2 linked regions of the Methylorubrum extorquens genome follow. The protein of the gene in region 2 interacts with the protein of the main gene of each other region in a pairwise test. Links are inferred from orthologs where the notes say so. Each region holds a gene or a part of one and is shown on either strand. Other genes may lie near its edges.

Region 1 (3,989 bases), 1.9 Mb from region 2 along the record:
TCGACGCGCTTCTCCTTGACGAGTTCGGCGATCTTCTCGACCAGCGTCGCCTTGTTCACCTGATACGGGATCTCGGTGAAGATCAGCGCCTCGCGCTCCTTGCGCAGTTCCTCGACATGCGACTTCGCCCGCATGATGATCGAGCCGCGGCCCGTCGCGTAGGCCTGCCGCGTGCCCGCGCGGCCGAGGATCAGGCCACCGGTCGGGAAGTCGGGACCGGGCACGATCTCGTTGAGCGCCTCGATGGTCAGGCTCGGATCGTCGATGAGGGCGATGCAGGCGTCGATCAGCTCGCCGAGATTGTGCGGCGGGATGTTGGTGGCCATGCCCACCGCGATGCCGCCCGCGCCGTTGACCAAGAGGTTCGGGAAGCGGGCCGGCAGGACGGTCGGCTCCTCGTGCTCCCCGTCGTAGTTCGCCTGGAAATCGACGGTGTTCTTGTCGATGTCCGAGAGGAGCGCGCTGGCGGGCTTGGCCAGACGCGATTCGGTGTAGCGCATGGCCGCGGCCGGATCGCCGTCGACCGAGCCGAAATTGCCCTGCCCGTCGATGAGCATCAGGCGCATCGAGAAGTCCTGGGCCATGCGGACCAAGGCATCGTAGATCGATTGGTCGCCGTGCGGATGGTACTTACCGATCACGTCGCCGACGATGCGGGCCGACTTGACGTAGCGGCGCTCGGGCAGGTGCCCGCTCTCGTGCGCCGCGAACAGGATGCGCCGGTGCACCGGCTTGAGGCCGTCGCGCGCATCGGGCAGCGCGCGGCTCACGATCACGCTCATCGCGTAATCGAGGTAGGACCGGCGCATCTCGTCGGTGATGGAGACGGGCTTGATGTCGGTCGCGGGCGGGGGCGTGCCGGCGCCGGGTTGGTCGTTGTCGTCTGCCAACGTCGCTCTCTCGATCTACTGTTCGTTCCGACCGGAATCGAAAAACACCGCGGACCCGGTCCCGCGGCCGATCCCACCCGCGCCTTCATCCCGAGATGCCCGCGGAATGCGGGCCTCGAAGGATCCTCCAGTTCGCGTGCGATCCCTGGAGGATCCTTCGAGGCCTTTGCTCGCGCTTCGGCACCTCGGGATGAGGGTAGGGGCAGGATAGCCGTGGCCGACCAAAGGCCGTGGTCTCAGTTACTTAAATATGAATTCCAGGGGGCTTGCACAACATCCGGGCGCCTCCCAACGGTGCGTTGCCGGCTGGTCAGGAAACCCGCGCCAGCAGCGCCTCCGCCGCGGCCAGATCCTCCGGCGCGTTGAGGTTGAGGAAGGGGTCGATCGGCTCGACCGGCCAGGAGGCCACCGCCGCCCCGTGCCGCTCGATGAAGCCGCCGACGCGCCGCTCGCCCAAAGCGAGCCAGCCACGCAGATCCTCGCGTAAGTGGATCGGCCAGAGCGCGCTGGTAAAATGGCGCCGCTCGCCCGAGGCCGCGAGCGCGATCGGCTTGCCCTCCCCCACGGCTGTCGCAACGAGCCGCGCGACGAAGTCCTCGGGCAGGAAGGGCGCGTCTCCCGGCACGCTGACGATGTGGGACAGACCCGCTGCTTCGGCGGCTTCCAGCCCGGCGAGGATGCCGGCGAGCGGCCCCGGATGGTCCGGCAGGGTGTCGGGCAGGACGGCTCCCGCGAACACCGCCCGGAAACGGGCCGGATCGCCGTTGGCGCTGAGTGCGAGCCCGCCCGCGCATTGCGGGCCGAGCCGTTCGGCGACGCGCTCCAAGAGGGTGCGTCCAGCGAGCTGGCGCAGGGGCTTGTCGCCCCCGCCCATCCGCCGCGACAGGCCGCCCGCCAGGATCAGGCCCAATGTGCCCGGACCGGAGACCGGAGAAGGCCTCACTCGATGACGATCTTCGGCGCCGCGCGGCCGACGGGTGCGCCGCTGAGGTTGGCCCAGAGTTTCTGGGCGATCTCGCGGTAGATCTTGGCCTGCGGCCCGTCCGGGTCGGTGGCGACCACGGGACGTCCGGCATCCGAGGTCTCACGGATCGCCATGGTGAGCGGGATCTCGCCGAGGAAGGGCACCTCCAGCCGCTCGGCCTCGTGGCGGGCGCCGCCATGGCCGAAGATTGCGGAAGCCGCCCCGCAATTCGGGCAGATGAAGGTCGCCATGTTCTCGATCACGCCGAGGATCGGCACCGAGACCTTGCGGAACATGGTCACGCCGCGGCGCGCGTCGATCAGCGCCAGATCCTGCGGCGTCGAGACGATGACGGCGCCCGACAGGGGCGTCGCCTGCGCCATGGTGAGTTGCGCGTCGCCGGTGCCGGGGGGCATATCCACGATGAGCACGTCGAGTTCGCCCCAGGCCACGTCGCGCAGCATCTGGGTGATGGCCGACTGCACCATCGGCCCGCGCCAGATCATCGCCGATTCCGGCTCGATCAGCAGGCCGATCGACATGGCTTTCAGCCCGTAGGCCTGGAGCGGCTCCAGGGTCTTGCCGTCGATCACCCGCGGCTTGCCGGAGAGGCCGAGAAGCTTCGGCACCGAGGGGCCGTAGATGTCGGCATCGAGCAGGCCGACCTTGAGGCCCTGCGCACTCAAGCCGAGGGCGAGGTTGCAGGCGGTGGTCGACTTGCCGACGCCGCCCTTGCCCGAGGCCACCGCCACGATGTGGCGCACGCCCGGCAGCGCATTGCCCTGGCGCGGCGGGGCGCCGGGACCTCCGACAGCGCCTGTCGCTTGACGCGGGGCCGCGCCGGGGGCTGGCGGGTTGGGGGCCCGCTCCGAGGTCAGGCTCGCGAGCACGCTCGACACGCCGGGCAGCGTCAGGACGCGGCCCTCCGCCTCGCGCCGCACCGGCTCGAAGCGCTCGGCCTCGCTCGGATCGATCAGAATCGAGAACATCACCCGATTGCCCGGGTCGATCACCACCTGCGAGAGGCGGCCGGAATCGGGCAGGGTGGTGCCGCCGCGGTCGACCGTGACGGTCGAGAGTGCCTTCAGCACGTCGTCGCGCGTGATCGCCAAAACTCGAACTCCATCGGGCGCCGGGGCGGGCCATCCCGCTCCCGACCATCTAACCACCCTCGTGGCAAACGCCAGCCTTCGGGCTATATTCTCAGCGCCGCCGCCCCGGCGGAATGGCGATCAGGTTGCACTCTTCCATGGGTCCACGCACGACCGAGCCGTCGCCGCGCCGGTAGACGCCGCGGCGCAGGTGCCGGCAGCCGACGGGGCCGCGCAGCCGATTCACCCGCTCGACATGGACGCTGCGCGCGCGCCGGTTCGAGAAGTCGTGGCCGCCGATCCGCACACCGGGGCCGAAGCGCACCTCCGCCGAGGCCGGCACCGCAGCGGCGACCAGCAGCAGGGCCAGCAGCGCAACCCTCATCTCCTTCACCCGTCACTCTCCGGCAAAGCTTCGACCCACCCCTGAACCAAGATCGAACTCGCTCGTTGTCGAGGCAATCGCCGGGCAGCGGACCATCGATCGGGGACTCAGCCGGCCCGGCTCACGCCATTGACGACAGACGGAGTACGGATCTCATGCACCAGGGCAACCATCGCGACCACGAGGGCGCGAAGAAGCTCTTCGAGCTGGTCAAGGACGTCAAGGTCGCGATGCTGACCACCGCCGACCAGGATGGGACGCTCAACAGCCGCCCGATGTGGAACAACGAGATCGACGAGAACGGCGACATCTGGTTCTTCACCAAGCTGCACAGCCCGAAGACCGCCGAGATCGGCCGCGACAACCAAGTTAACCTCTCCTATTCCGACCCGTCGAGCCAGACCTACGTCTCGATCGCCGGCAAGGCCGAGGTGATCCGCGACCAGAAGCTCATCGACGAGAAGTGGCAGGAGAGCCTCAAGACGTGGTTCCCCAACGGCAAGAACGACCCGGAGGTCGGCCTGATCCGTATCCATCCCGAGCAGGGCGAGTACTGGGACAGCCCGTCCTCCACGATGGTTCACCTCTACGGCTACGTGAAGGCCTCGCTCACCGGCGAGAGCCCGAAGACCGAGACCAAGAAGGTCGACCTCGCCTGA
Region 2 (4,966 bases):
TAGGCCTTCGCGACTTGGTTGCGCAGGAGCGCGGCGCCAGCGTTTACGGCCAGCACGAGGCTCATCAGCACGAGGCCGAGCGCCAGGGCGAGGCTGAGGTCGCCCTTCTGCGTCTCCAAAGAGATTGCCGTCGTCATGGTGCGGGTATGCCCGTCGATGTTGCCGCCGACGACGAGCACCGCGCCGATCTCCGAGATCGCCCGGCCGAAAGCGGCCAGCGCCGCCGTGACCAGCGAGAAGCGCGCGTCATAGATCAGCACCCCCGCTCGCCGCGGTGCGGAGAGGCGCAGCGAGCGCAGCTGCTCGCCCAGATGCGCTTCGGCGTCGGCGATGACCTGCCGCGTCAGCGCCGCGACGAGAGGGGTCGCCAGCACCGCCTGCGCCGCCACCATCGCGGCGGGGGTGAAGAGCAGGCCGAACGCCCCGAAGGGCCCCGACCGGGAGAGGGCGAGATACAGGATCAGTCCGACGATCACCGGCGGCAGGCCCATGAACGTGTTGAGAAGCCCGACCACGGCGCCGCGCCCCGGAAACCGCGCCACCGCGATCAGGCTCCCGAGCGGAACGCCGAGCACGAGCCCGATGCCGACCGCGGTGAGGCTGACGCGCAGGGACAGCCACGCGATCGCCAGGACATCCCGGTCGAGCGTCCACAGGCGTGAGAACGTCTCCTGAAAGGTTTGGCTCAAGGGGCTCGGCTCGAAGGGATCCGCTCATCCGTAACCGGGGGTGCGCCTGAGGCGCGTCCGGGGCTGCGCGGGGCAAGTCGGGATGATACGCCAGCGCACGCAAGATCAATAGGAAAGGCCTTGCATATGGATGTCGAGGATGAGCCGGCCCTGTCGCGGGTCGTCTCCGGGTGGGATGGGCTCGGCGTCCGCCTTCACGTCGAGGGCCACTGCGAGGGCGCGTCCGACTTCGCGCTCCGCGGCGCGCACCTGCTCCTCGACGCGCTCGGCCGGACCGGTTCGCTCCAGGGGGCGGCCGAGGCGCTCTCGATCTCCTATCGCTCGGCCTGGGGGCAGCTCGACGCGCTGGAACAAGCACTCGGCCAGCCGGTCGTGGTGAAGACCAAGGGGCATGGCAGCAGCCTCACGCCGCTTGGGGTCGCACTGCTGACGTTGCTACAGGCGTCGCAGACCCGCCTCGCCCCTGCGCTTGCCGCAGAGGAGATGGCGCTGACGGAGGGCCTGCGGCGGCTTCTGGAGCCGGCCGATGCACGCATCCGCGTGGCTGCAAGCCACGACCCGCTGCTGCTGGAGGCGGTCGAGGCGCGGCGGGAGATCGACCTCATGGTCGCCGGCAGCCTCGACGCCCTGGCGCGGCTGCGCGAGGGGGCGGTGGATGCCGCGGGCTTCCACTATGGCTCGGACGGCCCGCCGCCCGCATCCTTCGGGGCCGTGTTCGACCGCCGCGATCTCGTCGTCGTCCCGCTGTTCCGCCGGGAACAGGGCCTGATGCTGGCCGCCGGCAACCCGCTCGAATTGGGAGGTGTCGCCGACATCGCCGCGCGGCGGGCGCGCTTCGTCAACCGCCAGCGGGGCGCCGGCACCCGGATCTGGTTCGAGCGGCTCTGTGCGGAGGCCGGCATCGACGTCGCGGGCATCGTCGGCCACCAGACCGAGGAGTTCACGCATCAGGCGGTGGCGGCCCTGATCGCCACCGGCGCGGCCGATGTCGGCATGGGCACCCGCGGCGTCGCCGAGCGCTTCGCTTTGGAGTTCCGGCCCGTGGGTTGGGAGACGTATTTCCTCGCGATCCACGCGAGGATCGACGCGGAGCGGCTCGCGGCCTTTCGCGAGGAATTGCGCAGCCGTGCCGGACGGACACCCGGCTACGCGCCGCCCCTCTGATGTCTCAGGTGGAGGCGCGACCCCTCACCACAGAAGTCCGTGCGGATAATAGGCCAGCGGATCGCCGGGGCTCACAACGGTCGCGTCGTCGGGCAACTCCACGAGGCCGTCGCTCTCGGTGAGCGAGGTCAGCACGCCCGCTCCGTCGCGCGGAAACTTTCGTGCCTCCAGGCCGCCCTCGCCGTCACGGACGAGAGTGACGCGGACGAATTCGCGGCGGCCCGCCTTCTTGCGGTAGCTGAAGCCCGCCCGCACCGGCCAGGACAAGGGCGGCTCGTAGCCTGCGCCGCCGAGCCGGGCGAGCAAAGGCCGCACGACGAAGAGCAGCGTGACGTAAACTGCCACCGGATTGCCCGGCAGTCCCACGAAGGGCGTACCGGCGACCAGCCCCACCGCCACCGGACGGCCCGGCTTGATCGCGAGCCGCCAGAGCATCAGCCGGCCCTGCGCCTCGACGGCTGTCTTCACGTGATCCTCCTCCCCGGTCGAGACGCCGCCGGAGGTCAGGATCAGGTCGTGGTCCCGCGCCGCCTCGGCGAGGTGGGCCGGCAGGGTCGCGGGGTCGTCGCGCAGGATGCCGAGGTCGTCCACCGCGACGCCGAGCCGGGTCAGCAGGGTCACGAGCAGCACGCGGTTCGAATCGTGGATCGCGCCGGGGCGAAGGGGGGCGCCGGGCTCGGTCAGCTCGTCGCCGGTCGAGAAGACGGCAACCCGCAGCCGGCGGCGCACGGCAATCTGCGCGTGGCCGGTCGCGGCGGCCAGCGCCAGATCCTGCGGGCGTAGGCGCTGCCCGGCGGGGATCGCGAGGCCGTCCGCCGCCAGATCCTCGCCCGCGGGCCGGGCATTGGCGCCGGGCTTCAGCCCCGGCGGCAGGACGACCCGCTCGCCCTCGCGGCGCACGTCCTCCTGCATGAAGACGGTCTCGGCGCCGGGCGGCATCGGCGCACCGGTGAAGATGCGGATCGCCGTCCCTGCGGGCAGCTCGCCGGCCGCCGCGCCGGCCGCGAGCCGGCCGCTGACCGGCAGGACGGTCTCGGCCCCTGCGGCGAGGTCGGCAAAGCGCACGGCGTAACCATCGACCGCCGCGTTGGCGAAGGGCGGCAGGTCGTGACCCGCAAAGACGTCCTCGGCGGCGATCCGCCCGTCGGCGAGGCCGAGCGGCACCGTCTCCGTGCCGGCGACCACGGGGAAGCGCTCGGCGATCAGCGCCACCGCCTCCTCGATCCGCATCGGCTTGCCCCCGAAGGCGAAGCAATCATCGGTGAGCTGTGCCATGGCTAAAGCTTCGTCCCGAAAGGTGGCCACCGGCTTTCGGAAAAGACGATGCCAAAACAATAACCTAGGGTATTGCCCTGGATCCGATATCCAGGACGATACTCTAGGGTCTTTCCAGCCGGGCGAGCACGGACTCGAGGGCCTCGGCGCGCGCGATCACGAGATCGGCGATGGCCTCGACGTCGTCGAGCCCGACCACCGGCACTGTCGCCTGCGGGAAGGGCACGTCGCTGGCGATGCCGACGACGCGCGGATCGTCTCCGTGCAGTGGCGCACGGCCGTTGGCCGCGCGGAACACCTCAAGCTTCGGATGCGCCTCGCATTTGAAGCCTTCGACCAGGGCGAGACCGCTCGGTGTCAGCCGCCGCAGCAATTCGGGCAAGGTCGCTTCCGCACCCTCCTCGACCTCGCGGATCTGCGCCCAGCGCCGGGCGGAGGATACGATCACTTCGCTCGCACCGGCCTGCCGGTGGACGAAGGAATCCTTGCCCGGATGATCGATGTCGAAGGCGTGGTGGGCATGCTTGAGGGTCGCGACCCGTACCCCGCGGGCGACGAGCACGGGGATGAGGCGGGCGAGAAGCGTGGTCTTGCCCGCCCCGCTCCAGCCGGCAAGGCCGATGATGCGCAGGTCGCTCACGATTCGCCTCCGCCGGGTTCGAACCCGAGTTCGTTGAGGGCCGCATCCGCCTCGGCGGTCCCGAGCAGCGCCAGGAAGGCTGCGAGCGCGGGCTTCTCGCAATCCGCCTCGCGGTAGGCGAAATCGTAGTGCTCCTGCGCCAGCGGCAGGAAGCCGAGGCCGTAGGCCGTGGCGACGCTCGCGATCGCGACCCCCCAATCGGCCCGACCCTGCGCCACCGCCGTCGCGACGGCGTTGTGCGAACGCGGTTGGTTCCAGAATCCGGCCGGCCGGGCCGCGCCGATCAGGCCGTCCACGAGGAGCCGGGTGCCGGAGCCGGCATTGCGGTTGACCATCACCGCCTCCGGATCGGCCAGCGCCGCGCTCACCGCGTCGGCGGCGCCTCGGCCCTTGAAGCGGGCGTCACCCGTGCGGAACACCACGCCCTGGAGCCTGCGCCAACCGAGGGCGAGTGTCATGCCGGGTTCGAGGAAGGGCGCGTTGTAGCGGCCGGTCTCCGGGTCGAACAGGTGCATGGCGGCCAGATCGCACTCGCCGCGGCGCAGGGCCGCCAGTCCCCCGGCCGAACCGACCCACACGGTGCGGGCGCGAAAACCACGCGCGGCGAGCAGACCGACCACCCGGTCGAGCCCGATGCAGTGACTTCCGATGACCGTGAGGTCCGGCGGCCGCACGCCGGCCCCGAGACGCACCACCGAGACCGTTTCACCCGCTTCGACGCCCGAGCGCGCGGCGGGCACGGCGAAGAAGCCGTCGGCCTGGGAGAAGGCGGTGACGGAGCCGGAGCCTTTCGGCAGCGGCAGGGCGACCAGGCCGTCACGCGCTTGCGCAAGCGAGGCCATCACGAATTCGGTGCGGCCGAGTTCGGAGGTCAACCGCTGCGGCAGGCGGGCCGATACCGCTTCCTCCTCCCGCGGCGGCAGGCCGGCGAGGGCGCGCACCAGCGGCACCACGAATTCGTGGAAGGTGAACATCGCCGAGGTCGGGAAGCCCGGCAGCACCACCACCGCCTTGCCTTCGGCGACGGCAAGGCAGAGCGGCTTGCCGGGTTTCAGCGCGACGCCGTGAACGAGGATGCCGGGCGGGCCGAGCCGAGACAGGATGCGGTGCGAGACATCGCCCGCGCCCTTCGAGGTGCCCCCGGAGAGTACGACGAGATCGCTCCGCGCCAGCGCATCGCGCAGGGCGACCCCGAGCG

The links. Proteins that work in one complex are often made in the same cells at the same time.
Region 1: the proteins of J2W78_RS14740 (region 2) and mobA interact in binary tests that used the Escherichia coli proteins (3 or more experiments, as listed by UniProt). The link is inferred for Methylorubrum extorquens from one-to-one orthologs.

The regions. Positions count from the first base shown.
Region 1 is NZ_JALJXF010000001.1:1,204,751-1,208,739, forward strand. What follows is about bases 1-2,995. They hold mobA (molybdenum cofactor guanylyltransferase MobA), read right to left. Parts: upstream 1,801-2,995; coding sequence 1,201-1,800; downstream 1-1,200. Other genes in these bases: gyrA (DNA gyrase subunit A), read right to left, coding at 1-890; J2W78_RS05940 (Mrp/NBP35 family ATP-binding protein), read right to left, coding at 1,830-2,966. Also shown: J2W78_RS05945 (hypothetical protein), read right to left, coding at 3,058-3,330; J2W78_RS05950 (pyridoxamine 5'-phosphate oxidase family protein), read left to right, coding at 3,486-3,989. UniProt on the Escherichia coli protein: Transfers a GMP moiety from GTP to Mo-molybdopterin (Mo-MPT) cofactor (Moco or molybdenum cofactor) to form Mo-molybdopterin guanine dinucleotide (Mo-MGD) cofactor.
Region 2 is NZ_JALJXF010000001.1:3,103,984-3,108,949, forward strand. What follows is about bases 1,004-3,981. They hold J2W78_RS14740 (molybdopterin molybdotransferase MoeA), read right to left. Parts: upstream 3,129-3,981; coding sequence 1,878-3,128; downstream 1,004-1,877. Other genes in these bases: J2W78_RS14735 (substrate-binding domain-containing protein), read left to right, coding at 1,004-1,853; mobB (molybdopterin-guanine dinucleotide biosynthesis protein B), read right to left, coding at 3,232-3,768; J2W78_RS14750 (molybdopterin biosynthesis protein), read right to left, coding at 3,765-3,981. In the rest of the region: J2W78_RS14730 (ABC transporter permease), read right to left, coding at 1-689; more of J2W78_RS14735, read left to right, coding at 816-1,003; more of J2W78_RS14750, read right to left, coding at 3,982-4,966. UniProt on the Escherichia coli protein: Catalyzes the insertion of molybdate into adenylated molybdopterin with the concomitant release of AMP.